One region of the Cytobacillus sp. T106 genome, then DNA from elsewhere that is predicted to be linked to it. Evidence: riboswitches for the same ligand, from Rfam matches in the RefSeq annotation. Region 1 holds a riboswitch; each other region holds the start of a gene.
What was found. A riboswitch is a leader RNA that binds a small molecule or an ion and turns the genes downstream of it on or off. The one in region 1 is predicted to bind cobalamin.
Positions count from the first base shown of each region.

Region 2: another riboswitch for cobalamin. It lies ahead of ABU165_RS14180 (acyl-CoA thioesterase); the one in region 1 lies ahead of ABU165_RS07895 ((2Fe-2S) ferredoxin domain-containing protein).
Region 3: another riboswitch for cobalamin. It lies ahead of ABU165_RS19895 (ABC transporter substrate-binding protein); the one in region 1 lies ahead of ABU165_RS07895 ((2Fe-2S) ferredoxin domain-containing protein).

Region 1 is NZ_JBEUMK010000003.1:50,439-60,256, forward strand. Features, by position in the region: gene cobK (precorrin-6A reductase) at 1-68, opposite strand, end outside; gene ABU165_RS07885 (sirohydrochlorin chelatase) at 65-994, opposite strand; gene cobJ (precorrin-3B C(17)-methyltransferase) at 1,017-2,654, opposite strand; gene ABU165_RS07895 ((2Fe-2S) ferredoxin domain-containing protein) at 2,696-3,082, opposite strand; cobalamin riboswitch at 3,214-3,406, opposite strand; cobalamin riboswitch at 3,528-3,712, opposite strand; gene ABU165_RS07900 (aspartate/glutamate racemase family protein) at 3,829-4,542, opposite strand; gene pdxR (MocR-like pyridoxine biosynthesis transcription factor PdxR) at 4,650-6,053, shown strand; gene ABU165_RS07910 (methyl-accepting chemotaxis protein) at 6,096-7,781, opposite strand; gene ABU165_RS07915 (zinc-dependent metalloprotease) at 8,105-8,908, opposite strand; gene ABU165_RS07920 (SDR family oxidoreductase) at 9,241-9,537, opposite strand; gene ABU165_RS07925 (YcdB/YcdC domain-containing protein) at 9,656-9,818, opposite strand, start outside.
Region 2 is NZ_JBEUMK010000007.1:73,481-83,298, reverse strand. Features, by position in the region: partial or broken gene ABU165_RS14230 (acyl-CoA dehydrogenase family protein) at 1-262, opposite strand, end outside; gene ABU165_RS14225 (late competence development ComFB family protein) at 713-991, opposite strand; gene ABU165_RS14220 (YqzG/YhdC family protein) at 1,130-1,465, shown strand; gene ABU165_RS14215 (ArsR/SmtB family transcription factor) at 1,612-1,938, shown strand; gene ABU165_RS14210 (cation diffusion facilitator family transporter) at 1,935-2,852, opposite strand; gene ABU165_RS14205 (hypothetical protein) at 3,063-3,422, opposite strand; gene ABU165_RS14200 (hypothetical protein) at 3,618-3,788, opposite strand; gene ABU165_RS14195 (hypothetical protein) at 3,923-4,252, shown strand; gene ABU165_RS14190 (STAS domain-containing protein) at 4,344-5,195, opposite strand; T-box leader at 5,411-5,662, shown strand; gene metG (methionine--tRNA ligase) at 5,740-7,383, shown strand; gene ABU165_RS14180 (acyl-CoA thioesterase) at 7,438-7,911, opposite strand; cobalamin riboswitch at 8,050-8,239, opposite strand; gene ABU165_RS14175 (hypothetical protein) at 8,292-8,555, opposite strand; gene ABU165_RS14170 (ABC transporter substrate-binding protein) at 8,654-9,727, opposite strand; gene ABU165_RS14165 (ABC transporter permease) at 9,724-9,818, opposite strand, start outside.
Region 3 is NZ_JBEUMK010000013.1:38,953-48,770, forward strand. Features, by position in the region: gene ABU165_RS19870 (FtsW/RodA/SpoVE family cell cycle protein) at 1-265, opposite strand, end outside; gene ABU165_RS19875 (hypothetical protein) at 792-1,568, shown strand; gene ABU165_RS19880 (hypothetical protein) at 1,558-1,707, shown strand; gene ABU165_RS19885 (TrmB family transcriptional regulator) at 2,161-2,919, opposite strand; gene ABU165_RS19890 (MFS transporter) at 3,056-4,231, shown strand; cobalamin riboswitch at 4,323-4,505, shown strand; gene ABU165_RS19895 (ABC transporter substrate-binding protein) at 4,699-5,670, shown strand; gene ABU165_RS19900 (FecCD family ABC transporter permease) at 5,636-6,697, shown strand; gene ABU165_RS19905 (adenosylcobinamide amidohydrolase) at 6,697-8,160, shown strand; gene cbiB (adenosylcobinamide-phosphate synthase CbiB) at 8,157-9,122, shown strand; gene cobD (threonine-phosphate decarboxylase CobD) at 9,097-9,818, shown strand, end outside.

The DNA of each region.
Region 1 (9,818 bases):
TAGCCTGCTTTTTTCATTTCCACTGCCAGTTCTCTTGCATCACTGGTGCCGGCAAGGCAGAGGATCATATCTTTTGAACCTCTTTTTCCTGATGCTCTTCTCCGGCATGGGTGTGGGCATGGTCATGATGGTGATCGCCGTGCTCATGATGGTGATGGTGATCATAGTCATGATGGTGGTGGTGATCGATATGCTCCATTGCCGCGAGGCGATACTGGCATGTATCACAGTTCATTTTCACATCCCCTAGAAGGGCCTCATCAATCCGGTCTTTTATAATGGTATGCAGCCTTTCATGAAATCCAAAATAGCCGGCAAGCTTGAATTCAATTTCCGGGTGGGCAGCTGTAAAGCCTTCCATCATGTTTTCAAGCCTTTTGATCAGAATACCGGTAAACAGGAAGTACGGCAGAATGATGATTCTTTTTGCTCCAAGCTTTATGCATCTTTCTACCCCCTCCTGAATGAGAGGGTCTGAAACACCCATAAATGCCGGTTCAACCAGCTTAAAGGAGGTCTTTTCCCAGAGAAGGCGGCCAATTTTGAAAAGCTCGCTATTTGCGTCCGGATCGCTTCCCCCTCTGCCAAGAAGGATGACAGCTGTCCCTTCTTCACTCTCCCGCCAGTTTTCACCGGCTTCTTCAAGCCGGGTCTTGCTGATTTCAAAAGTTTCCTCGTGAATGCCGATGGGTCTGCCGTATGTAAACTGTACGCCGGGATAATGCTCTTTTGCTTCATCGATCGCCGCAGGAATATGAATCTTGGAATGTCCTGCCGGAAGGAGCATGATCGGGATAACGACAATATGCTTGGCTCCTTTTCTTACACAAGCTTGTATTCCCTGGCTGATTGTCGGCATTTCAAATTCAAGGAAACATGTTTCTACCAAAAGCGAGGAATCGAGCCTGGGCTCAAGCTCCCTGATAAATTCCCTTACCTGGACATTTCCTTCGGGATCTCTGCTTCCATGGCCTACCAGCAATACTGCTCTCATGAACTTCTCTCCTCCTGTATAGTTATTCGCCGCAAGGGGCTGGCTCCAATTCGATAACCGGAGCGATATCTTTATGCTTAAAGCCCTGAACTTGTCTGGCCCTCTTGAAATACTTGTAAAAGCGCTCATTCGGGTGACCGTTTTCCCTGTACTCCCGGACAATGCTTTCAATCACGCCGACGATTTGATCGGGCGGTATACCCTCCGCAGCTGCCTGCCCGGGATGAGCGGTCCGGCCAACTGTCTTGGCACCAAGGAACAAGTCGAATTTGCCTTTTCGGAATACAAGGCCGATATCATCATTCACTGCTCCATAGCAGGCCATACCGCAGCCATTGAATCCAAGCTTCAGCTCTTTCGGGAGCTGGATCCCGCCAAGCTTCGCCTGAATCTCCTCGGCATATGGTATGGAAGCGCCTTTTTCCCCTTCACAGAAGTCGCAGGCCTTCAATTGAAAGACATCTCCAACCGGAGCCAGAAGGAATCCTGCCTTTTCGAGCTTCATAGTGACGGACTCAGGATTGTTTGTCGGGATCCGCAGCAATATCTGGTGATGAGGTGTATATTCCATCGTCCCCTCTTCGCCTGCCACTTCAGCCAGTGTTATCATTTGTTTTGGGGTAAACTTTTTGTTGGCGATTCCCGGACTTACAGCCAGCTCAAAAGTATCTGCGGCTTTCTCCGGAACATGGAGCATAGACGGCGACGGACTGAGGGCTTCCTGTTTTCTGTATGACTTTCCAGACGCTCTTTCCAGTGCTTCCATGGCCAGCTCGGCAGGTGAAGCACTATGCTTACCAGCCTTTTGAACGGAAGGCTGCTCCGCTTTCCCCTCGTGAAGGGCCCATGGCTCATTTTCCGGCCTCAGCCGTTCGTGCGGACGGAGCCTTTGCTCTGCAGCATCCAAAGTGTATTTTCGCTGATAGCCCCTTGGGGTGATCATTTTGCCATCGTAAATAAAGGTTGATGAATTCCCGATCATCACGGTCGTCAGCATGCCGATATCAAATTCAAGCATATCCTTGAGATTGGTGATAACAACGTTTTGACTGTCTCGGTAAGCGCTTTTTATCAGGGCGACAGGTGTTTCAGGCGAACGGTATTTAGCCAAAATCCTCTGTGCCTCTTCAATTTGCCTCGTCCGCCTGCCGCTTTTCGGATTATACAAAGCAACGACAAAATCTCCCATGCCTGCCGCTTCAATCCGCCTTTCAATGATGCTCCACGGAGTAAGATGGTCACTTAGGCTGATGGTGCAGGCATCATGCATGACCGGAGCTCCGATCAGGGAAGCGCATGAATTGATGGCCGATATCCCGGGGATCACTTCCACGGCGACACCGTCTGATTCCCTCCAGCCTTTCTCAATCAGCACTTCATAGACAAGCCCTGCCATTCCATAGACCCCTGCATCCCCGCTTGAAATGACGGCAACCTTCTTCCCTTCTTCAGCATACCTGACTGCTGCCTGTGCCCTGGATACCTCTTCCGACATCCCTGTACTGATGATTTCCTGGTCTGTGATCAGATCACGGATCAGCTCTACATACGTTTTGTAGCCAATGATATAGTCACTTTCCTGAATGGCGTCCTTCGCCCTTTTTGTGATATGTTCCGCATTCCCAGGGCCGAAGCCGACAATCAGCAGCTTACCTTTCACAGCTATCCTCTCCTTTTGGCAAAATGGCTGTCCCATAGCGGTCAGACTTCCTTCAGCTCTTTTGCAGGCTTCTCAATCCCTTTAATTGAGTCTTCGCTCACCTTAACGAAAGTGCTTTCCTCATATTCATAAAGAATAGACTCCCTCAGCTCATAGACAGGGGCTTGCTCATTCCGGATGATTTTCCGGCCAATCTCCTCAGTTGCCGCCTTATACCAAGTTCCTTCAGGGTACACGACTACCACACATGCATCCTTGCAGCGCCCGTTGCATCTTGTCCTGGTGGTATGCACCTCAGCATCCAGATCCAGCCGGCTGATTTCATCACGGATGGCCTCTGTCACCTCTTCGCCGCCTTTTCTCATGCAGCTTGAGCCATTGCAGATCAATACATGGCTTTTCGTCCGTGTCAGATTCCAGGTTGTCATCATGATCTCTCCTTCTTTTTGAAAAAATAAAAGGCACTCCAACCCCATTGGGCAGAGTGCCAGAAGCAGGCATAGGCAAAAAAGGATTGCCTATGCATCATGTCTTCCAGCACCTATGACCCGTAGGAGCTAAAGAAAGAAAAAACAAGGCAGGTCTCCTGACTCAGGATCGTCACCCGGCTGCGCCTTCCCGACATTCATCAGTGGCTGCTGCAGCTGGATTCCCCTTTCACAGTGGCGGGACCGTGCCGGAATTGCACCGGCTTCCCTTTTAAGCACGACAGCCTGTCACAGCTGTCATGCACCTATGTTTTTGTATTCATTTCAGCATATAAAAAAACCTTAATCCCAATATTCCGGAATTAAGGCGCGAGATGATTTCCTGTTCATTTTTTGGCATGCAAAAAAGAAAGAAAAATCATTCCCAGCCTTCCCTCCGAAGAATAAGAAACGAAATTTAAAAGCAGGTCTTCTGGCTTATACGTCACTTTACTCTTGCCTCCTTCCCGGTTTCCCAGTGGATGATGGCAATTTCATCAGCATATACAGTAGCGGGGGCTGCTCCGGATTCTAACCGGATTCCCTATTATCCCATTTGTCAAAATGGGCACTTTTAAATGGCTATTAGATTCTCTCTTAATTTACTCTAAAATTCTAATAATTCAAGTATTGTATTGTTTTACCAATTGTGATATGACATATTATGATATTTTTCAGCAAAAATGCCTTTATCAGCAGTTCTATTATCAGGAATTCGAAGGATTATATTGACTTCCCAGTGCGAATTTCACTGCCTTTGATGCATGTATAAAAGTTGTGTCGAATAAAGGCAGCCGGCAGTCTTCCTGACTGATCAACAGGGGAATTTCCGTACATCCGAGGATGATTCCCTGGGCGCCTTTCTTTTCCAGGCGGTGAATGATATCGAGATAAGCAGTTTTTGACTCCCCCTTAAATTCACCCCTGCATAATTCCTCAAAAATCACCTCATGAACCCGTTCCCGGTCACCTTCCTCTGGAACGAGAACCTCAATGCCATGTTCCTCAAGGATTTTTTTATAAAAAGTCTGCTCCATTGTGAATTTGGTGCCGAGCAGGCCAACTGCCTCTATGCCTTGCTTTTTAATCTCCTCAACCACGCATTCTACAATATGTATGACGGGAATCCTGCAGGCTTTTTGAAGATCTTCTGCCATCAGATGCATAGTATTGGTGCAAATAACGATGCAGTCTGCTCCTCCCGTTTCAAGGAACCTTGCTGCTTCAATCATTTTTTCAGTTGCCTTTTCCCAGTTCCCGCTTCTTTGCAGGGCAGCAATTTCTTCAAAATCAAAAGAGTAAAGCAGGCAGCGGGCTGAATGGATCCCGCCCAGTTTTTCCTGGACAAGGCGGTTGATATATGAATAATACACGCTTGTCGATTCCCAGCTCATTCCCCCGATTAATCCAATTGTTTTCATTTCGATCATCCTCCTTATGGTACTGTAAAGATATCATGATATACTGGATGAAAATAGAGCCACAATTAGATGACTTTTATAGTACCAGTTGACAGATTGGAGAGAAGATTATGTGGTTTCAAATTGTTCGGGAAGGCCCAAAGTCGTTGACTCAGCAAATTTATGAGAAGCTGAGATCATATATTTTAAATGGGGAATTGCAGGAAGGCGAAAAGGTTCCGTCAACACGCGAGCTTTCAGCCTCTTTGCAGGTCTCCCGAAATATTACACTGGAAGTCTATGACCAGCTGGCATCAGAAGGATATTTGGAGGTTCGGCCAAAGTCAGGGACATATATAGCTGCTGGCGCAGCCTTTCTCCGGCCAGAAATGGCCCATCGGCGGAAAGAAAAGGAGAAAGTGAACGATGACTTAGAGAATATGATAGACTTGAAAGCTTCTACACCGGCCATGGATCATTTCCCCAGAAAAGTGTGGGGCAAGCTGGCAAAGGATGTATGCATTGATGCTGATGAACAGGAATTTGGCTATCTTGATTCTTCAGGCCTGCAGGAGCTTAGGGAAGAATTGTCCAGATACCTGTATCATACACGCGGCGTGAATTGCACGGCAGACAATATTGTCATTACAAGCGGTGCCACGCAGGCGCTCTCGCTTATAACCGAACTGCTGGTCAAAAATAAGCAATCGATAGCTGTTGAAGATCCTGTTACCGATGAAATGAGGAATATTTTCAGCTATCATGGAGCAGACTTGGTGCCTATTCCTGCGGATGAAAAAGGACTTAAGCCTGAACATCTTCCTATGGATACGCCACCAGGCTTTATTTTCACCCTTCCTTCACATCAATTTCCGCTGGGCAGTACGTTGACCATTCAAAGAAGGATCCAGCTCATCGAGTATGCGCGCAGACACAACACTTATATAGTAGAAGACGATTATGACAGCGAGTTCACTTATGAAGGTTCTCAGGTCCATAGCATTCAGGGGTTGGATCCTGAGAGGGTCATTTATGTAGGGACTTTCAGCAAAATTCTTTCGCCTGGCCTCAGGATTGGCTACGCTGTCCTGCCCGCTGATTTACTGGCGGATTTCAAGAGGCTTAAATGGTATTCCGACCGCCATCACTCAGGTATAGAGCAACTGATCCTTGCGCGTTTTTTAAAAGACGGCCACTTTGACAAGCATATAAGAAAGATGAAAAGAATCTACAGGCAGCGGCGGCAGGCTTTGGTGGACAGCTTGAAAGAACACTTTCCTGACTGCCGTATCTGGGGGCATGCTGCTGGAATGCATCTGGTTGCTGAATTCCCTTCCACTGTTTTTGAAGGGGAACTGCTGGAATGGATCTTCAGTCATTCTGTTCGTGTGTATCCGGTAGAGCAGTACAGCATCCTCAAAGGAAACCATAAGAATAAGATTGTGCTGGGGTATGGGAGCTTGACGCCTGATAGGATAGAAGAAGGGATTGCGAGGCTGAAAAAAGCAATCAGTAGCTTCCCGGAAAAGTGAAAAAAGAGGAGAGCAAACGATAAAGTCTGCTCCCCCCTTTTATTATGATTTAAATCGTGAAATCATTTCCTGCAATTCCTCTGCCAATCGGGCAAGGGATTGTGTTGCATTTGATACGTCTTCTGAAGAAGCAAGCTGCTGCTGGCTTGCAGCTGCTGCGTTTTCAGAGCTTTCTAGCGTCTCTTGGGAGCCTGCCGCTATTCCTACAATGGTATCGTGGACTCCTTCAAACTCGTCCGTCAAATACCTGGTGGCTGCAGCTGCCTCTTGAATTTGAGAGGTTACCTGCTCAATCTGCGCAAGAATCCTATTAAAATTAGAGACTGTTTCTTCCGAGAGGCTGATGCCTGCAGAGACATTTTCTTTTACCAGACGGATATCCCGAACCGTCCCGCTTGACTCGGCTTGGATCGTTGCCACCAGCTTATGGATCTGCTCGGCCGAAGCATTGGTCTCATCTGCCAGCTTTCTGACTTCTTCGGCAACGACCGCAAAACCTTTTCCTTGCTCGCCAGCCCTTGCCGCTTCAATCGCTGCATTAAGGGCTAAAAGGTTTGTCTGCCCCGAGATATCAGCAATCAGCGAGGAAATCTTTTGTATCTCCCCGGCGCTAGAAACCAGTGAAGTTACCCCTTCCCCAGCCCGATCGACTGACTGGCTGATGGAGTTCATTTGCGATAGCATTTCTTTGACGGAAGAAGCCCCATCCTCCGCCTGCTCCCTTACTTCTGATGAAACCTCTGCTGCTTTATCTGTATTGGCAGCTACAGTTTTCAGGCCGCCAAGGGAATCTGCTACAGATTTCAGGCTGCTGGCAGTCATTTCCGTTTGTCTATGGTTATGAGTGGATATAGTCTGCATTGTTTCTGCTATATGCCCTGACGCCGCTTTTGACTGCTCCGCACTTGCAGAGAGCTCTTCAGATGCAGCAGCCACTTGTTCAGAGGACGAGCCTATGTGGGAAATCATCCCTCTAAGCGAACCTACAAAAGCATTAAAAGAGTGGGCAAGCTGGCCGAATTCATTCTTGCCCTTTACATCCACCGTTTGTGTTAAGTCGGCATCTCCTGATGCAATATTATTTAATTGCCTGTTGAGTGCCCCTAATGGAATGAGTATGGACCGGAGCAGCATGAAGCTTAAAATGCCGCCTGCCACCGATGCTGCAACTGCCAGGAAGATAAGGATATCCTTACTTCCCTCAGAATTTTCTTCTTTAATTTTATTAATCTGTTCAAGTTCTTTATTCAGCACAGAAACAAGTTCATTCACAGCCGGGTCGAGCACATCCTTTCTGAGCATGCGTTCTTCTCCGAAATGAAGGTCCCTGGCTGCCTCCGGATCAGTCTCATAAAGCCCAATGACTTTTTGATTGATATCCCAAAACAGGTTGAAGCTGGACTCCATTTTCTCGACCTGCTCAAGATTCTTTTTTTCAAGCGCTTTGCCCTCTGCCTGCCTGATCAGGGACTGGACATCCTCAGCCTTCTCATTCATACTCACTGCATACTGCTTATCGCCCGTCATAATCAAAGCTCTTTCATCGTTTGAAATCCCGGCGAGGCGGTATTGGATTTTTATGATATCTTTTTGAAAATCCATTTTATCCTGAAGCAGGTCAGTTCTTTTTACCTGTGCGTTAATTACATAGATTGAAAAACTGCCAAGCAGGATAATTGATCCTACCAGGATTGAAATAGTTGTGATTAACCGCGTTTTAATTTTCACTAGTTTCCTCCAAATACATTATATTAAGGATAATTTCTTAACCTTAATATCGTCATTGGAACAAGGTTTTTTAGGTTGAACAGCCAAATAAAAACAAGGATATATTTGGAAAGAAAAAATACAATCAGTATAAAACACATCTATAAAACTATCTTAAAATAATGATAGCAATAACCAAAGGCCATTTCAAAAACTTATAACCAGTATTCAATAGACAAGCCTGCTAATGAAACAATTCAATATCTGCTGCCTTTTATGCAGCCTGCCAATTTTTAGTCTCCGAACTGACAAAAAGCTCCCCCATAATTGGAGGAGCAAGTCTGCTAATTCCCGTACCAATATTTATTCGCTGCAATCTGTGAATTATGCTGGGAGTGCCAGTAGTCGACGGAATAAGAATAGTCGTAGTTCATGATGCAGCGTATCCCGCTTCCCTGTGCATCATGCCCGAGGCCAAAATTATGGGAGAATTCATGCTGTGCCGCTTTGGCAGTATTGGCTGTCCCTTGGTCCAGGTTCACACTGATCGCGCTGCCAGATGGAGCAGCCTGGTACACATAGGCAATTCCACCCGCATCAAATGCAGCATCTCTAGTAAAACCGGCAACGAAATCATAGCCTCTTCCATCCCAGTCCCTTTGAAGGTCGCTGAGGATCTGCGAGCTGTTTGATCCCTGCGAGCTCCAGCTTGCGACCGCCTGGACAACAAAATCAACGCCGTGGTCCCTATTAAAAGCATTATCCGCGGTTTCTATAATATTTTGGATCCGGGTCTGCCAATCGCTATAGGCGCTCCGGTATTCTTCATCTGCCACCGCAAGGACCGTCACTTTCCTGGCTCCCGTATCCTGAGGCGAGGCCTTTCCGTTCTGTGTATTTTTGTTAGACTTCATAATACCAGTCACAGTCCCCTTTTCATTGAGGATGCTGACTGAAGTATCTCTTTCAACAACGGCTTCATCTTCAAGATCCTTGAAATCCGCTGCTTTCGGCAAGGAATCGCCCATGTATTGTAAGGCGTCTGTCGGATGCTCATGATGGTGCTCCCCGGAACCGGCATAAGCACTAGAGCTGATTACAAGGGTGCTGAGCAATGATAATGATAAGACCTTCAACTGTTTTTTCATAGATATACCTCCTTGAATTTTAATACAAAGGAGATATTCTTCTATTTCTTCCAGTTTCCTCTCATTATTGAATTGGGAAATCAATGATAGGACAATGGAAAGAATACCTGCAGTTTTATAGTGGAAAGAATCGGTTTCTAAAAAAAGAGAAACAAAAAATATTAGGATTTTACTAATTTTATGAAAGGTGTCATTAAAAAGTTGGGAAAACTCCTTTTTTTGAGGCTTTTTTGGTCAAAGATAAATTACTTGAGAATAAGAAGGAGGACTTTTTCACTGAAATAAAAATTGGCCTCCGGAAGGAAGAAATTCTTCCTCCAAAGACCTCTTCCTTAAAATGCCGTCCACCCGGCATCACCAGTATTGACAGTCCTATTCACAAAGCTGGAATCTTCCCATGTCAGGAACAGAGCAATTTGAGCCATTTCATCAGGCTTGCCTACACGCGGATTGACAGCCAATCCGGGATAAATCCGGCTCATTCCGAACGGACTGACATTGGTCATGGAGCTGCTGATATTGGTTTCAACGCTGCCCGGTGCAACCGCATTGCAGCGGATGCCTTCATTCGCATACATAATGCCTGTATTTTTTGTGATGCCAATGACTGCATGCAGTATAGGCTGCAATTTCCCACAGGCCGCCTGCTGAGGCTACATTGATGATGACGCCTGACTTTTTCTCCAAGAGACCTGATATGGCTTTAACAGGTTTGTTTTTTGATGGCGGAGAAATGAAAACCTTCCCTTAATCCAGAAACAATGCATCACCGACATCCACATACATTGCTTTCCCTGTAACAGCATCTATTGAACGGATATGGCCCACTGTTTCTGGGAATGAAGGCGTGTAAGAGAGGGAATAGACAGATTTCCCGGTTTCATCATAATCCCTCGTGAACATCTTTTCC
Region 2 (9,818 bases), on a different contig from region 1:
CTCCTTCTGTGAGCTTTTCCTGCAGCCTGATCATTTCTAGCAATGAGATACCCTTTCCGCCCCGGTCTGCCGGAACAGTAAGGGATGTGTAGCCGGATGCTTTCAGGTCTAAAATATTTCTATGTGGGAAGCTCCCTCTATTTTCCTTTGATCGGCTCCGCTCCTTGAAGATGGCGGACAGCTCTTTCATCAGTTCGTATCTATCTGCTTCACCCGCAGCTTTGATAAAATCGCGCACATTACTCCTCCTTAACTTTTCCATTCAAATCTCGTTACTACTATTATTAATCAGATGGGGTTAGTGTGCAATTATTGTGAATTAAAATTGGGGGCAGGATGTGCTTGGTGCCACTATAGTGAAATGAAATAAAAAATAGTGGTCAAAGCCGGTGGAGGTAAAACCACTACCGTGAAGAAAATCGAAAATAGTGGCTTCAGCCGGTAGCGCTGAGACCACTATTTTGAAGAAAAATGAAAATAGTGGCTCCAGCCACAGGAGCTGGGACCACTATCCTGAAGAAAAACGAAAATAGTGGCTCCAGCCACAGGAGCTGGGACCACTATCCTGAAGAAAAATGGAAATAGTGGCTCCAGCCGGAGGAACTGGGACCACTTTCCTGAAGAAAAATGAAAATAGTGACTCCAGTAAGATGTGCAGGAATCAACCACAATTTATTAAAAAAGAAACTCGATACCTCCGCTTCACTGACTGCTAGTGCTTCGGATATTTACTCACCACATGAATCGCATTGATGATTCTTTTATTGATCCATTTCCGGTTTTCCTCTGTGTTCAGCTGTTCAAATACCATTTTCCTGCCTTCTTCTGTAGTTACATAATGGTTTGGCAGATTATTGAGGCTGATGGCGATAATATCGGCGCGGCACTTCATACATTGGCAGAAGGTTTGATAATCCGGGCTCAGCATAAGGACTTTTACGAGTGTTGCGACAATTTCTTCCATAACATTAACGTATTCCGGTTGTTTCAATCAATCTCCCGCCTTTTACAAGATGTCTGGTGGAACGGTAATTAAGTAAATAACGAATAAGGGCATAGACTGCACTCTTTTTTTCAATACTAATACACAATGATGACAGGCTAACTAATTATAAAGGAAGTGAGCGGTTTGAAAAAGTCGATACTGATTATATTATTGTTAAGTTTCCCTGCTCTGCTTTCCCCTTCTGCTGCAAATATCCGGCATATCTCAGCTGCACAGCAGACGCCAGCATATGCCAAATGGGGAAAGCTAGCGATGACCAATACAAAAATAAAGTATCCCGGAGCAAGAATCCTTGATTATCTTCATGTAGGCAGAACAACACAGGGATCCAACTGTACAGAAACCTTCAAACTTTGGCTTGCCAGGGACAATCGGGAATTCGGTGTCTTTGTCCGTATAACTTTTGATGAAAAAACAGAAAAAATCCGAGCAATTACCTATCAGGAGACGCCAAGATAGATAGGAGAAAAAATGCTGATAAGCATTAATTTATACCTATATGGCCCGAAAAGCAAGAAGCACGAAGAAAAAATCCGGGAAAAGTTCTCCGGGATTTTTCTTCGTGCATTTTTTCTTTATAATGATATAAAAAGGAGGCTGAATCAATGGCAGAAGAAGAAAAGACACAGCCGCACATTATGAAGGATCTGGATGAAGAAACCTTATTCATTGTATCGCAGACATTTAAAGCATTATCCGATCCGACCAGGCTCAGAATCCTGAACCTGCTTTTTCAAGGGGAGCACTCAGTGAACGAAATTGCTGAAAAACTTACTCTGCTTCAATCGACGGTTTCCCATCAGCTGCGGTTTTTAAAAAATCTCAGGCTGGTTAAATTCAGGCGTGAGGGCACTACCTTATATTATTCCCATGATGACGAACATGTGATGGGGATCCTCCTGCAAACCATCGAGCATGCCAGCCACCATTAATTGCATGTGCCATGCGCACTTGGGCAGCCTTTTTCATATCTTTCCACCTGGATGGTGCTGTGGTCGATTCCGTACTGGTTATGAAGGGCAGTCTGTGCTTCCCTAAGGACTTCATCGTGACGGCCTTCCTCTGTAATAGCGATATGGCAGCTGAGCATCGGCACTCCTGATGTGATCGACCAGATATGGAGATCGTGAATTTCTTTTACAGATGCGATGCCTTCCAGAGAGCTGCGGATGCTGGAGGCGTCAATCTGTTCAGGTGCTCCTTCCATCAATATATGGAAGGAATCCTTTGTAACTCTCCATCCGCTGATAATGATCAGGATGGCAACGATGACGCTTGCAATCGGATCTGCAATGCCCCAATTAAAGAAATAAATCAGCAAAGCTGCGGTGATGGCACCTACAGAGCCCAGCATATCGCCAAGTACATGGAGAAAGGCGCTTCTTACATTCAGGTTCTCATCTTTGTCGCCCTTCATCAGTATCCAGGCCGCAATGATGTTGACAATAAGGCCGAGAACCGAGATAGCAAGCATCCCCATGCTTTGGACGGCCGGCGGGTCCATAATCCTTTGGACGGCCTCATAAAAGATGTAAATGGAAATCGCGATCAGCGTCAGGCCATTCAATGCAGCTGCAATGATTTCAAATCTCTTATAGCCATAAGATTTTGCTGCAGTTGCCTGCTTTTCTCCAAGCTTTATAGCAAAAAAGCTCAGTCCCAGGGCGACAGCGTCGCTGAGCATATGGCCGGCATCTGATAAAAGAGCTAGGCTGTTTGTCAGGATGCCCCCTATAACTTCAACGACCATAAAAGAAGCGATGATGATAAATGAAAGAAAGAGCGCCCGTTTGTTGCTTGAATGTCCGTGAGAATGTCCGTGTCCATGATTATGATGGTGTCCCATTTCATTCCCTCCTTATATGAGTATATGTACATATATTATGCTATAAGTATGAAGGATGTTCAAATATTTTCTGGAGCTATCATTTATTTTCCCTGCTTTTTTCCGCATTTAAACCGTTTTATCTTCTGTTTCAAAAACCAGGACTAAATGAACTCATAAAAAGACGCCCTATTCCAGGCGCCTAGTCAGCTGTATATTCCAGGTAATAGATTATATTTGCCTGCTCTCCAAAGCCGTACCGTTCCCCTCATATTTGAGGGATCCTGTATACTTCACAATATCAGCAATGGCATTTTCACCTATCACAATATGATTTCCCCTTACCATCTTCACATTCGTATTTTCGAGATGTATATCTTCACCTTCTATCAAAGCTGCTTCAAGCCGGGAAGGAAAAAAAGATTGGAGCAGCCCTCTGAGCGGATTGTCTTTCTTTTGCCTGATTAGAATGCTTTTTCCTCTCATCTCTTGCACTTTGCACTCGCCCATGATAAAAGACTCTATGCTCTCTGCCGCCAAATGGCTGCCGATTATAAATTTGCCTTTTGATTTAAATTCCTCTGTTTCCACACCGCCGCCTGCAGTAAGCCTGCCATTAACAATAATTTTTCTGGATGCGAGCCTTCCGCCGATTCTTCCTTTTCCATTTACCTTAATTTCGTCCGCAACAGCACATCTCCGGAAAAGCCTGCGCTCCCGTCGATAGACAGCGCTGCCCCTGAGAAGCTTCCGGCAATCGACGCATTTCCATTGATTTTAGCTTTTTCAAAAGATAGCGTGTCCGTTGAATTGTCCTGAACCATTGCAATCAAATATGCGGCATTCAATATTGCCATTGACAGTGCCTTTTCCGTTGATGCTTACCTTATCATAGCTCCCGCCGTCCGAAGACCCAACCCCATTTATGGACAGCTTCCCTGCTCCTTGTAAAATCATTATGATCTCCTTTTAGAGTAGATTTTTGTATATCATATCATAATGATGGAATATTCATTATAACATTTTGAATATTTTAATATTTAATGAAACATTTTCAGCTCTTTCATCGTATAGATGACGAGGTGATAGTTATGAGCAGGAATACGATTGTCTTTATAGCTGCTTTAGCAGCTGAAGCTTTGGCCGCATGGGGAGTGGCAGCATATTTTTCTGTAAGGTTTATTGAAGTGCTCTTCTTTATTGGTGCCGCATTTGCTGCAGTCACTTTTATTTTTTCAACAAGCGGCGGTTCGCCCCAGAGGCACATCAACAGCATGGTGGGCGCCCAAACGGGGATCATCCAGAAAGATGAACCCTTCTTCTTCAGAAAAGGCCCGGTCTTTTTTGCATCTCTCGTCCTTGCTGTCATCGGCTTGATCTTCTTCGTCCTTCTTATTGCAGGAATCATTCCGCCAGCCTAGAAGAGTTCAGAGCATCGGGCGCGCCTAACGGCTTGCCTCTTGCTGCATAAAAAAATGCACCTCACGCTTAAAAGCAGGGTGCATTTTCTAATTATAATTCAGGTTTCATGCTCAGCCCCATTTTCGCCAGGGCATTTTTCAATGTGCTATGTGTGTTGATTTTGCTGAAGTCGATTCCAAGCTGGATAGATGTCATGGCAACTTCCGGGCGGATGCCTGAGATGGTGGTCTTGATGCCTAGCAAGTCCAGCGTCTGGACGATATGATAGATTTGCTGCGCTACCATTGTATCAACGATCGGTACACCGGACAGATCGATAAACAAATAGGAAAGCTTAGCTTCTGTGCACTGAAGGGGCACGCTCTCTAATATTGCTTTGGCTCTTTCTGTATCAATATCGCCTATCAAAGGAAGAACGCCAATGGATCCGATGATCGGGATAATGGGTGCACCAAGCTGATGAATGAGATCCTGCTGTGCTCTCAGCCTGTTTCTGGTAATTTTGTAATACTGTTCAGCAAATTTCTGTGTGAGAATGTCAAAAGCTGAATGAATGACCAGACTCCACTGGAGGATATCCTCCTTGACAATCTCATCGTTCTTTTTCGCAAATTCCTCCACAAATTCCCAGTATGTATCTCTCACCTTGCCTAAAGCTGATATTACCTCATAGATCGGAGTATCGGTATCTGCCCTGCTTTCAGCAACTGTGCTCGCCCATTCCTGGACCAATTTTTCGAATAAAGACCGGTCATCCAAAAGAATGGTCGAAACGGTCTTATTAGTGAAGGCATTTTGCTCACGGAGCATTCTTTCAATCTTTATATCCGCTTCTGCTGAATAAATCGATCCTTTATCTTTTGCCCTGGTGCTCAGCCATTTGTCAGTAATTCTCTGAGAATTATTGCTGAGATATTCAAATAACATTTGGTTTTTCTGCATAATCAGCCTTCCCTTTATCTGGACTATTCTATATGAATATTATCATTATCTGCCTTTTGTATGATAAAGGTTTGCTTTTAAACAGTCAAATATTTGCAATGGGCATCATGCTGATACAGCCAGATTTTTTCCCTTCCCCTGTTAAATTTTGCTGGACATTTATGCTGCCCGTGAATATAATAATCTTTAAATCATTGGCAGATATTAACTCTTATACAAAGGCATTGAAGAGAAAAAGTAAAACAGATCCGTTTTTCCCAGAGAGCTTCGGCAGGTGAAAAGAAGCAAAAGCGGCTGTTTGAACAATGGTCTCCGAGCCCCGTACTGAACGCGATCTTCGCCAGTAGGCTGCGGCAAGTAGTGGTACTTGTTATCAAACCCACAGTATAAGGGCATCTATATGCCCCGTACTTGCAGAGGCCGAAAGGCGAATAAAGGTGGTACCGCGGGCAAGCCCCGTCCTTTTCTATATGTATAGAAAAGGACGGGGCTTTTTTATTTTATCCTAAGATCTGCCAATGGAAAAATGAGGAGGAGATTGAACATGGCAATTTTTATTGGCGGGGCATGGCCCTACGCAAACGGTTCCCTTCATCTTGGGCACATTGCAAGTCTGCTGCCCGGAGATATCCTTGCAAGATATTACAGAATGAAGGGCGAAGAAGTCCTGTATGTTTCCGGGAGCGACTGCAACGGAACACCCATAGCGATCAGGGCAAAACATGAAGGCAAATCAGCGAAAGAAATTGCTGACCGCTATCACAGGGATTTCGCAGCAAGCTTTGAACAGCTGGGTTTTACTTATGATTTATATACAAGGACAGATGCCCCGCATCATCATCAGACTGTACAGGAAGTATTTCTGTCGCTCTTGGAAAATGGCCATCTTGTTCCAAGAACGATAGAACAAACTTATTGCCGGACATGTGTCCAGTTTCTGCCTGACAGGTATGTAGAGGGAGTCTGCCCTTCCTGCGGCAGCCAAGCACGCGGGGATCAATGCGATGCCTGCTCAGCCATCCTTGAGCCGGCCGACCTTCTGGATAAATCCTGTAAAATATGCGGGACACCGCCGGAAATGAAAGAAACTGATCATTATTATTTCAGGCTGAGCCATTTTCAGAAGCAGCTTGAAGAGCTGTCCGAGGAGGCACGCTCCCGCCATTTGTGGAGGGACAACAGCAGCAGCCTGACAAGAAGATATTTAACTGAGGGGCTTCTGGACCGGGCTGCAACTAGGGATTTGGATGTTGGGGTGCCAGTCCCTATTGAAGGAATGGAGAAGAAAAAAATTTATGTTTGGATTGAAGCGGTGATTGGCTATCTTTCTGCCAGCAGGGAATGGGCCCGCCAGCACGGCAAGGATGGCAGCAGGTTCTGGGGTAGTGATGTTATATCCTATTATGTGCATGGGAAAGACAATATCCCTTTCCATACCATCATCTGGCCAGCTATTCAAATGGGGATAGGGCTGCCTGGGGAACCAGCGCGGATGGTTTCCGGCGAATATCTTACACTAGAGAAAAAGAAGCTTTCAACAAGCAGGAATTATGCAGTCTGGGTCCCTGACATACTTGAAAGATATGAACCGGATTCAATCCGGTATTTCCTTGCTGTCAATGCTCCTGAGAACAGGGATGCTGACTTTTCCTGGCGGGAATTCGTTTACAGCCATAACAGTGAGCTGCTTGGGGCATATGGCAATCTGGTCAACAGAACTTTTAAGTTTATCGAAAAATATTATGACAGCATGATACCGGATGGAAAATTAAGTGAAGCTGTACAGGAGGATATTAAGCATTTATATGAGAAAACCGGAGAAAAGATCGAAGGCGCAAAGCTAAAAGAAGCGCTTGAGGATATTTTCGCCTTTGTACGCTCGGCCAATAAATATTTTGACAGTGAACAGCCTTGGAAAACGATTAAAAGCGACCCGCAAAAATGTGCAGATGCATTGCAGACCTGTGTGTACATCATCAAAAATCTGGCAAGGCTTCTGAACCCCTTCCTCCCTTTCTCCAGCAGGAAGATAAATAACATGCTGCAGGTGAATGCGCATACGCTGGAATGGAAAGAGGTTCGGGCTGCAGAGAAAAGGCTCGGCACTATCGCCCCCCTTTTCAGCCGCTTAGAAGAAGGAAGGATCCCAGAGGAGCTGGATAGGCTGGAAGCAGCCCGTAGGAAATAGCTGCTGAAGAAGGTGCCTTATTTCATGAATACAGAGGTGGCTGAAAGCCACCTTTTATCGTATAAGCATTCTGTTTTTTCTATGCTCCTTTCGTGCCCCTGCTGAAGCAAACAGCCTGATTTCTTCCTCAGAATGAGGCAGCACCCCGGATACTGGAATGGGCTTGCCGTTTTCATCCACGGCAACCATGGTTAAAAAGGATTCGGTCGTCAGCGTTCGAATCCCTGTTAAAAGATTGGCTGCATGCACTTTCACATAGACTTCCATGGAGGTTCTCCCTGTTGAGGCAACAAAGGCTTCAAGAGTAAGGGCGTCACCGACTGAAGCTGAAGACAGGAAATCCACAGAGTCGATCGAAGCTGTTACTACCATGCTGCCGGAATGCTTCATTGCAGTAATGGCAGCAATTTCATCAATATAGGATAGCACTTTGCCGCCGAAAATTGTCTGAAGATGGTTTGTATCCGGCGGAAGCACCAGCCTGGTCTGAATGGTGCGGGAACGGTCTGCTGGATAAGCTTTTTTCATAGGTTTCACTCCTCGGGCTTATTGTATGAAAAAAATAAAAGGCATCCTTCATAGAGGATGCCTGCACATAAAAAATTTAACAAATAACAAAACTTTACCATATTAAAAGCGCATCACTCTCCTATCACCCGTAGGACGGTTGTGTACTTCTTTATGGCAGGTCTCCTGGCTCAGCATCACAGACTCCTTCCGCCTTCCCGTCCGCTAAGGAACAGTGGCATCGAGGGAGGAGCCTCCGCATTACAGTGGCGGGACCGCGCCGGAATTCAACCGGCTTCCCTTTTAAGTTTGCAGCATGCTGCAAAGCACCATAAAGCATTTATTCAATTAAAGAAATCATATCATATTCTATCATTATCGGATATAGATTTCGGAGAACATTAAAAATGGGATTCAATCTTTTCAAGATCAAGTATCAGGGAATTGATCTCCTCGGAAGAGATGCGCAGCGGCATCTGGTCATTCAAGGTGATGACCTGGCCTCCCTCTTCGTCCCTATGCCTGTAGAGGTAGTCAAGAAGCTGGATAGCCTGATCCTTGGTCAAAATGGACTGAGTCTTAAAGTGTTTGATCATGCTGATGGAAAAATGTTCTGCCTGATCATCATATTCCCCTGAAATGATGTTTCCGCTGATATAATACATGACTGCCTCCTCCTGTTTTTAAGACTAGGATCCCCTGACAGGACGGAAATCATGCTAGAATGCAAAAAAGCGGCCGGAGACTCCTCCAGCCGCTGCTATTATTTACTATGCATTTTGAATTCCAAAAACAGTTCATTATAATGTGCGAGCATTTTTTTCCCAAGGTTCTCGTACACTTCCAGCTTTTCGGTCATTTCCGGGTCCGGATAGAAGCGCTTGTCACTGACAATTTCCTCCGGCAGGTAATTCAGCGCCTCTTTATTCGGCGTCGAATAGCCTACATATTCGGTATTCTGGGCAGCGACTTCCGGATCAAGCATGAAGTTCATGAACTGGTGGGCGGCATCCACGTTTTTTGCCGTTTTTGGAATGACCATATTATCAAACCACAGGTTCGTCCCTTCCTCAGGGAGAACATACTCAATATTGTCCTTTTTCCACATCAGCTCTGAAGCAGTTCCTGACCAGACAACACCTATGGCTGCTTCATCGTTTTCAAGCAGCATCCGGATTTCATCCCCGACAATGGCTTTGATATTCGGAGTAAGGGTATCAAGCTTTTCCTTCGCTTCCCTCAGATGCTTCTTATTTTGATCATTAAGGGAATAATTGAGGGAATTCAAGCCCATTCCCATAACTTCCCTTGCACCATCAATTAGGAGAATCTGGTTTCGCAGATCTTCATCCCAAAGGTCATTCCAGCTTGTAATTTCTTTGTCCCCAAGCAGATCTGTGTTATAGGCTATGCCGACCGTCCCCCAGAAATAAGGGATAGAGTATTCATTTTTTGGATCGAATGCCAAGTCCATGAACCTCGGGTCGATATATTTCAAGTTTGGAATTTTTGAATGGTCTACCGGTAAAAGCAAATCTTCTTCTTTCATTTTTTCAATTGCATATTCAGACGGAACCGCTATATCGTAGGCTGTCCCGCCCTGTTCAATCTTGGTCATCATGGCTTCATTGCTGTCAAAGGTTTCATAAATCACCTTGATGCCTGTTTCTTTTTCAAAGCGGTCCACGAGTTCTGCATCGATATAGTCTCCCCAGTTAAAGACCGTCAGCGTATTTCCGCTGGAATAGCCTTGTGAGGAATTAAGCCGGGAGACTGCATACAGCAGAAGTGCAGAAATGACAGCAATGACCAGCAGGGCTTTACCGAGCTGTTTCATTTTTTGACCCCCATTCCAGTCGGCTTCGCATTTTTCTGGGTGATAAAATAATAGCCGATCACCAGTATAAGTGTGAACAGGAACAGCAGCG
Region 3 (9,818 bases), on a different contig from region 1:
GGGCAAGCGCGACAAGCAGTAGTATGCCGAAAGCATAGAGGATCCAGGAAAGCTTCCTGAATTGCTCACTGTCGAAATACATGGTCATACCAGCGATGAAAGCGCCGACGCCATACCAGAAAATTTGTTTAAGAAAGAAGTTTTCGGGATATTGCTGCAAGGTTTGGGCGCTGTAGATCGCTGTACAGCTGACTATGGCAAATAACAGCAGCAGAAAGCTCAGCGTCCAGTCGAAGCGGTCGGAAGGCTTAAGTGAACGATCCATTTTAAAATACACCCTGTTTCATTTCGGTTTGGCCATTGTTTATATAAGCCGCCCTGCTTCTAATACATCTGCAGGGGAGGCGGGTGGATTCTGGCGAAAGTCCGGATTAGTTTTTTAATTATAGAAAGCGGCTAATAGTATAGACGTATCTGCCAGGCAGATTGTTTCCTTTAAAGGATAATTTTTCAAACTTAATAGGAAAAATAGAGTTTTTATGGCGGTCATATTTTGCTCAATCTGCTGAAGCTTTAATGGCAAATGAATGATCAGCGTCATTCTTGCATTGTGAAGTTCACCATAAATTGGAAAGTTACAGCGATTTATATTTTTATTAAAACTAAGAAATTTTCAATGTTTTTTGCTAAAATAGGGATATTGTATCCGGACGGGCATGGCAGCTTAAGCGTGAAGCCAGGCTGTGCACTTTAATAGATCAGAAGATGCATTAAACTTCGACAACTGTTCAGCCCCGCGCTCCATCGGCTCAGAAATCATCTTTTTTCATTTTTATTCGGAGGTTCTGCTATTGAAAAAGAATCATAACAGCTCGCGTGATCTCATATATGTCCACTTAAATGAACAGGAAAATTACGTAATGTCTTACGGCATTGAATTTGAGGAGTTTGCCCGTTCACTGTCAGATGTAATGGCGAATCTTCTGCTGCTGAAGCATGGATTTGATGATGGGGAATTTAACCGGCATACGCTCCTGGAGTATGTTCCGTATGAAAAGCTGAATAAGCTGCTTTCTGATGATGTCTATAACTATGGCGACTTCTGCTGGATTGATTTTGAAGAACTTGACGGGCTGAACGAGCTGCCGGGCCAGACCATTGCAGAGCTATTGTATCTGGGACATCTGAAGGAGCACCTGAAAGCGCCATTTTATAACTATCTTGGCAACCGCTTTGTCTATCTGGCCCATGATGACGGCTGGTATAACAAAACCTATTACCGGGATATGGCTGATTTTTACCGTCTGCTGAGCCAGCTGATCCCTGAAAAGCTGAGCGAAATCAAGCCGGAAAAATCACTTCTCGGCCTGCGGAAGAAAGGTTCATTCCCGCCGGTGCCGCAAGAAGCCATTTCCTACATGAAAGACATGATGAGGGAAGGCGCCGTCATCTCCATCAGACAGACCGATCAAAACCGCGCGCGGATTGAAATCCCCATCTGGGTGATCGGCGACTTTGCCAATATGGACGACATGTACGAAGAATACGAAAGCATCGCAAAAGAAAAATGTGAAGCCAAGCTTGTGTTTGATAAAAAAACACGGGAATGGAAGCTGTATGCGAGATGAGGAAAGCCCGGCAGAAGTGCCGGGCCTTTTTTTGAGGGACGATGGGGTGCTGGTGAGTGTGGGTGAGGCCTTATGGAAAGTATTTGAAGAACAGGGGGTGTTAGTGGTCGCGACTAAAGCCGTCAAAGAGAGATTTTGAGAAACAGAGGGTGTTAGTGGGCACGACTAGAGCCGTCTAGAAGAGATTTTGCTAAACAGAGGGTGTTAGTGGTCGCGACTAGAGCCGTCTAAGAGGGATTCTGAGGAACAGAGGGTGTTAGTGATAGAGACTAGAGCCGTTTAAAAGAGATTTTGAAGAACAGAGGGTGTTAGTGGTAGCGACTAAAGCCGTCTAAGAGAGATTTTGCTAAACAGAGGGTGTTAGTGATCGCGACTAAAGCCGTCTAAGAGAGATTTTGCTAAACAGAGGGTGTTAGTGATCATGACTAAAGCCGTCAAAAAGAGATTTTGCTAAACAGAGGGTGCCAGTGAGAACAACTAGGACCCTCTAAAAGAGTTTTTTCCAATCAGAGGATGCCAGTGGATCCGTTGCAAGCATCTGAACCCCAAATCCCCTCCGTTTTCCAAAAAGCACCAGCACTCCGCCACGCCCCTAATACCGCAATTTCAAAAGAACATCCCGGATCGCTTTATCCTCCATGATGGTATCTTTATATTTCTGTGTAATTTCGGTAAGGGCGACATCATGGTAGAAGAACTCAGCGAAAAACTTCACGAGCGGCCTTGAACGGGTTGTGATGGCATTCCACTTGCCGGCTTCCATGCCGGCGAACAGCATCTCTTCCTCGTCAATGATGGCAATCCTGCTTCTTTCAAGGGTTTCGTGATGCTTGTCCGGAATCAGGACCGAGACGGACGGAAGGCTTGTTTCGATTTTTCCGATAGAGTGGACATGGATACTGACGCCGCTTTCGTGCTTTTCCTCCAGCAGCTCCGCATACTTCTCCAATTCATCTCCCCAGGCAGAGAGGATGATCTTTCTTTCCGCCCTGCCGAGCATTTCCTCCAGCAGGGAGAGGATGGAGTGATTATCCTTCAAGGTCCACACCCGGTCATCCGCGACAGGCTTTTTGACGGCTGCCTCCCGCAGCTCCTGGACGCTGGTTTCGAAATCTGCTTTCAGCCTGCTGATCACCGATTCAACGGGAAGGGCGGTGTACAAACGCTTTTTTTCGACCGTCGTTTCAAGGATGATGCCTTTCTCTGCCAGGCGGTGAAGCACCTCATACACCTTCGAGCGGGGAACGGCAGAGAGCTTGACGATTCCTGTGGCGTCCAGCGGCTGGTCCACGGAAATAAGCGCCTGATAAATTTGGCTTTCATATTGGGTAAACCCGAATTGCTGCAGCATAGACAGAACTCCTGAGTCAGTTTTTTCTTAATAATATCATATCTTTTCCGCTAAATCGCACTGGGAAAATTAACACTTGCACCTATCCCTATAAAAAGTTACCATTGTGGTGGTAACTAATTGAGAGGTGTATAAAATGGATAAACGTGTGTATCTTTTGACGATCGTTTCCTTTGTAGTCGGGATGGTCGAGCTTATAATAGGAGGAATCATTGATCTGGTTGCGGCCGATCTTCATGTCAGCATCGGCAAAGCCGGCCTTTTGATCAGTGTGTTTTCGATTGTATATGCTGTCGCGGCACCGATTCTGCTGACAGCAACCGGGGGAGTGGAAAGGAAAAAACTGACGCTCATAGCCTTGCTCGTTTTCCTTGCAGGAAATATCCTGGCTTTCCTGAGCCCGAGTTATAGTATTCTTTTTCTGGCAAGGGTTATATCAGCGGCAAGCGGATCTTTGCTTGTTGTGCTGTGCATCACGATCGCATCGAATATAGTGCAGGAAAAATATCGCGCACGGGCGATCGGCATCGTGTTTATGGGCGTAAGTGCTTCACTTGTTCTTGGCATTCCGGCCGGGCTTATGCTTGGCAATGAATTTGGCTGGAGGGCACCATTCCTGATGATTGCTGTCCTGACATGCCTGTCGATAGCAGGGGTGTACTTTTTCATGGACCGGATTGAACCGAAAGCTGCCATATCCATCAGGCAGATGTTCGCTGCCCTGAAGAACAGGAAAATTTTATTCGCCCAACTGGCCTCGTTCCTCTTTTTAGCAGGGCACCTGACACTTTATGGATATCTGACTCCATTCTTAAAGACTGTCCTGGGAATGGACGGAAACTGGGTCAGCATCATGTATCTGCTGTTCGGTATTGCCGCGGTGGCCGGCGGCGGTGCAGGCGGGTATCTAGCCGACCGCTTCGGTACAAAACCGACAATCTTAGCCATTATCGTGCTGTTTGCGGCTGCACTGTTTTCAATTCCGCATACTGCCTTTTCCCTGCCGCTGTTCATTGCGGTCATGATTATCTGGAGCATGCTGAGCTGGGCCATCACACCGGCATTGCAGAGTTATTTGATAGAGTCTTCACCGGAAACATCGGATATCCAGCAAAGCCTTAATAACTCAGCCCTGCACTTTGGGATTGCCTTTGGGTCTCTGATCGGGGGAATTGTAATTGAACAGGCTTCGGTCGAGTGGAACGCTTCGGCAGGGGGAGTCTTCATCCTCTTCGCGCTTGGCGCTGCCGCTGTCTCGATGGCAGGATTGAAGAGCAGGCGGCCGGCAAGAAGCAGCAGCCCGACCGTCTAGCAAAAAGGGCCCGCCCGGTCTTCTTCCGGACGGCCCTTTTTCTGCTAGTTTTAAAGAAGAAATAGTGTATAATGGCGATAGCGGAAAATTTCATACATATGCAGAAACAGGTGTTTTTCTTTGAAAGACTTAAAAGGGAAGTTGGTGCAAATTCCAACGCGGTCCCGCCACTGTAAATGGGAGCAAGCTGCAGAAGCCACTGTACGGGATGTATGGGAAGGGGCAGCGAGCATTGACCATGAGCCAGGAGACCTGCCTGATTCTTATGCACCCATAAACCTACGAGGATAGGGAGGTGTACGGCAGCCTTTTGGAATCTTTTTTTTTTGAATCTGCGCACGCCGTGCAAAGCATCTCCATGTTTATTGGGGATGCTTTTTTTGGTTCCAAAGGATGCTGGTCCCGTTTTGGGCATAAGACCTTTGCAGCATGAATTTTGCGACATTTATTCTACAGGGGGATTTACCATGAAAAAGCTTTATTCATTATTATTCAGCATGCTTTTGGCTGCTGGTGTTCTGTCAGGCTGCGGCGATTCAGCGGCAGAGCCTGAAAAGGACGATGGCAGCAGCACTGAACAGACAGAGACTGAAACAGAAAAAGCAGAATTTCCTGTTACAATCACAGATGCCGCCGGTGAAGAAGTTGTCATTGAAGAAAAGCCGGAGAAGATTGTTTCTCTGATTCCAAGCAACACGGAAACAGCGTTTGCACTTGGTCTGGGAGAAGAAGTGGTTGGGGTATCTGATTTTGATAATTATCCAGAAGAAACAGCAGATAAAGAAAAGATCGGCGGAATGGAGTTCAATGTTGAAAAAATCATCTCCCTTGCTCCAGACCTGGTTCTTGCACACGCTTCAAGCGCACATAATTCAACTGCAGGATTGCAGCAGCTGAAAGATTCAGGAATCGCTGTGCTGGTTGTCAATGATGCCCAGAGCTTTGAACAGGTATATGAGTCGATCGAGATGATCGGTACCGCTTCAGGTGCAAAGGAAGAAGCAGAAGAAGTGATTGCCGGCATGAAAGAGAAGATAGAGGCAATCAAAGAAAAAGCTGCTGGCGTAACAGAAAAGAAGAAAGTGTTTGTAGAGGTGTCTCCAGCGCCGGAGATTTATTCGCCTGGGAAAAATACATTCATGGATGAAATGCTTACGATGATTAATGCAGAGAATATTGTAAAAGAAGAAGGGTGGCCAAAGGTAGATCCTGAAGCCATCATCAAGGAAAATCCGGACGTGATCATTTCCACTTCCGGCTACCGCAATGAAGATGCTGTGGCAGAGGTGCTCGCCCGTGAAGGCTGGCAGGATGTAAATGCCGTTAAAAACAAGCAGGTGTTCAGTGTGGATTCAGATACAGTAAGCCGCTCCGGCCCAAGGCTTGCTGAAGGAGTAGAGGAATTTGCCAAAGCTGTCTATCCGGACGTATTTAAGTAAGAATAAGCTGTCAGCCTATGTGCTTGCAGCCGCTTTCCTTGTCCTGTGCATGCTGGTGGGGATTTCAATCGGTACAGTCTCTGTGCCGATTCCTTCTATCATTAATATAGTTGGGTCTAAGCTTCTGCCGATTCAGCTTGATGCTTCAGTTGACCCGATGCACAGCAATATTGTGATGAATATCCGCCTGCCCAGGGTCATTCTTGCCGGGCTTGTAGGAGCTTCCCTCGCCATTGCGGGGGCAGCCTTCCAGGGCCTCTTGCGGAATCCGCTTGCAGATCCTTATACACTGGGGGTTTCATCCGGTGCGACTGTCGGTGCAGTGCTGGTGCTTTTTTTTCAAATATCAATCCCGTTTGCCGGCCTCTTTACACTGCCTATTCTCAGCATGGTTTTCTCATTCCTGACTATATTCGCCGTGCTGTTTTTTGCAAGAAGAATTGACAGGGCCATGAAGGTGGAAACTATCATTTTAACAGGTATCATTGTCAGTTCTTTTCTTGGTGCGCTCATTTCGCTCATGATTGCCCTGACTGGAGAAGAGCTCAGGCAGATCATCGGCTGGATCATGGGAAGCGTTTCAATGAGGGGATGGGCTTATATACGCATCATCCTGCCGTTTTTCATTATAGGAAGCCTTCTGTTGATGATGAATGCGAAAGAGCTGAATGCCATGTCATTTGGAGAAGAGCGTGCACAGCATCTGGGCGTAAATGTGCAAAGAAGAAAAATGATGGTTCTTGTGGCTGGTTCCATTTTAACAGGCGCAGCCGTCGCGGTGTCAGGCACCATCGGCTTTGTCGGCCTCGTCATCCCGCATCTGACAAGGCGGCTGTGGGGGCCAGACCATATCCACCTGCTGCCTTTGTCGATGCTGACCGGCGCAGGCTTCCTGATTCTTGCCGACCTGGTCGCGCGGACGGTCATCTCGCCGACAGAGCTGCCGATCGGCGTCATTACGAGCATCATCGGAGCGCCTGTGTTTGCACTCATTTTGCTGAAAAGAAGAAATAGGAGGGCTGTCTGATGCTGAGCATACAAGGATTGACCGGCGGCTACGCAGACGAAAGCATTATAAAAGAGGTCAGTTTTTCAGTGAAAAAAGGGGAGCTGTTCGGCATCCTGGGCCCAAATGGAAGCGGAAAGACAACTCTCTTAAAAATGCTGAGCGGCATCCTCTCCTATAAGAGCGGGAGCATTTCTGTCAAAGGCAGGCCTTTGACGGAGTTCTCTGTGAAAGAGCTGGCAAAGGTCATTGCGGTGCTGCCGCAGCATTCATCACAGTCTTTTTCTTATACAGTCAAAGAAACGGTTTCTTTAGGCAGGTATGCCCATCAGAAGGGGTGGTTCCAGACCTGGTCTGAAGAGGATGAAAAGACCGTCCAGCGCGTGATGGAACAGACGCGGGTCGCAGGATTCAAGGACCATTATATCCATGAGCTTTCCGGCGGGGAGAGGCAGAGGGTATTCCTTGCCCAGGCCCTTGCCCAGGAACCTGAGATCCTGCTCCTGGATGAGCCGACCAACCATCTGGATCTATCATTCCAGAAAGAGCTGCTTGACCTGCTGCGTATATGGGCGAAGGAATGCGGGATGACCGTTATTTCCATTTTCCATGATCTGAATCTTGCGGCGCTGTATTGCGACAGGCTGCTTTTGATGGAGAACGGGAAGGTTGTCTCGGCAGATGTCCCGAATGAAGTGCTCCATGAGGACCGGATCCGCACAGTCTATCAGACGGATATCATGAAGCATGCACATCCTGCCGTCCCTGCCCCGCAGATGGCAATTCTGCCAGGGGACCTGACTGCTGAACCGGCCATTATCGGCGAAAAAGATGTCCAGGTGTATGAAGACCATGTGCTTGTAAATTCTCCTTTCCCGCTCCGTACGATGTCATCGGGGGTGGCAGGAGCCGGGGTCGGCTGGCACAGGCTGTTTGTTAACCGCCAGGTGCCGAACACTTATGACTGCAGTGACCACCGGGCAGAAATGAAAGAATATTTGCGGGAAAACGGCTATGAGCCAGGCGAGACGGTCGGCATGATGACAGCCGTCCAGGTGGCCGACGCTGCCTACAGGCTCTATGAATCCGACGGCTTTTCTCTCCTTGCAGTTGTCACCGCGGGAACAGGGAATGCTGTAGACGCTTCCCAAAGCGGCCTGCACAGCTTTGAGTTTTCCCCAGGCACGATCAACACATGGATCTTCATCAACGGAAATCTTACAGAAGAAGCGTTCATTCAAAGCATCATGACAGCCACGGAAACAAAGGTGAAGGTGCTTCATGACCATGGTGTTGAGGATAAGGTGTCAGGCACTCTGGCAACAGGCACTAGCACAGACAGCATCCTGATTGCTGCGGCCCAGTCAGGGAAAAGGCTGGAGTTTGCAGGAACGATTACACCGCTTGGCAAGCTGATCAGCAAAGCCGTATATGACTGTACAGCTGAAGCGCTCCACAAATACCGGAAGAGGGTGTCATCATGATGGTTTATCATCTGGCTGCCCTTACCCTTGCGTTTCTGCTGGATCTGCTTATTGGAGATCCGCCTAAATGGCCCCATCCAGTCCGGTGGATCGGGTCATTTATTCTATTTTTGGATAAAAAATGGAACCGGGGCGGCAGGCGGAAGCTGAAAGGGGCCATCATGGTCCTGGCTGTCCTTGGTACTGTATTCCTTGCTGCAAGTGCCATCACATACTCCGGCTATTACATCCATCCGCTGGCAGGAATCATAATCGAAGCCATCCTCATTTCCACCACCATCGCGCAAAAAAGCCTGAAGGAAGCGGCGCTTGAGGTCTATGGTCCGCTTAATAGAGACAACATATCTGAAGCACGCCTGAAGCTATCCTATATAGTCGGCCGTGATACAGAAAAGCTGGAGGAGCCGGACATTGTAAGAGGAACAGTAGAAACGGTTGCAGAAAATACGAGTGACGGGATCACTGCTCCTCTATTTTGGGCGCTCATCGGCGGAGCACCTCTGGCTCTCTTATATCGTGCAGCCAATACTTGCGACTCTATGGCAGGCTATAAGAACGAAAAGTATCTTGCGTTTGGCTGGGCCTCTGCCCGGCTCGATGATCTGCTGAACTTTATCCCTGCCCGGCTGACCGGCCTCCTGATGCTGCTCGGAAAAAAGCCCGAGCATACCAGCTTTAAGAAAGCATGGAACATCCTCATCAGGGACAGCAGGAAGCACCCGAGCCCGAACAGCGGCTGGGGAGAAGCGGCAGCTGCTGCCTTGATGGGTGTGCAGCTCGGGGGCATCAATTACTATAAAGGGATCGTCTCTGACAGGGCAAGAATGGGCGACCCTGTCGCTGTCCTGGAAAAAGGCCATATATTGTCGGTTATTGAGATTATGAATAGGACGTCTTTATTATTTCTATTATTCTTATGGCTGGGGGGAATGCTCTTTGAATTGGCCGTCACATGGATCTAATCCGCAGCATTTATTTAAGGCACTTGGGCTGCCGGAGCCATCGGAGCTGCTGGACTTCAGCGCCAATATCAATCCTATGGGGCCGCCAGAACGGTTAAAGGCAGACTGGCATTCATTTTTCAATGAGCTGCCTGTTTACCCGGACCCCTTTGCAGCAGAACTGACTGCCAGGCTGGCTCAAAAGGAAGGCATCGCCGGAGAGTATGTACTGGCCGGGAACGGGGCATCAGAGCTGATCAGTCTGGCAGCAAGGCTTCTGGCCGGAAAAAAAGTCATGATTGTTCAGCCGGCTTTCACTGAATATGAACAGGCCTGCAGAGTGAATGATTGTGACATCAGCTATTTTCAGCTGGAAGAAGGAGGCTGGGAACTTGATACGGCAAAACTCTGTGAGGCAGGAGGGAAAGCGGATGCCCTGTTTCTCTGCAATCCGGCTAATCCGACAGGCAGATACTATGGCTGTGCAGAAATCGTTTCATTATTAGAGGGATGTCCCGAAACACTCGTCATCGTAGATGAGGCTTTCTATGATTTTCTGCCGGATTATGAATCTCTCGTGCCGCTGCTCTCAGAATACAAGAACCTCATGCTTCTTCGCAGCATGACAAAAATGTTCAGCATTCCGGGTCTGAGGCTCGGCTATGTGCTGGCAGAACCTGAGCTGATCAGGGGAATGGCCCGCTTTCAGTACCATTG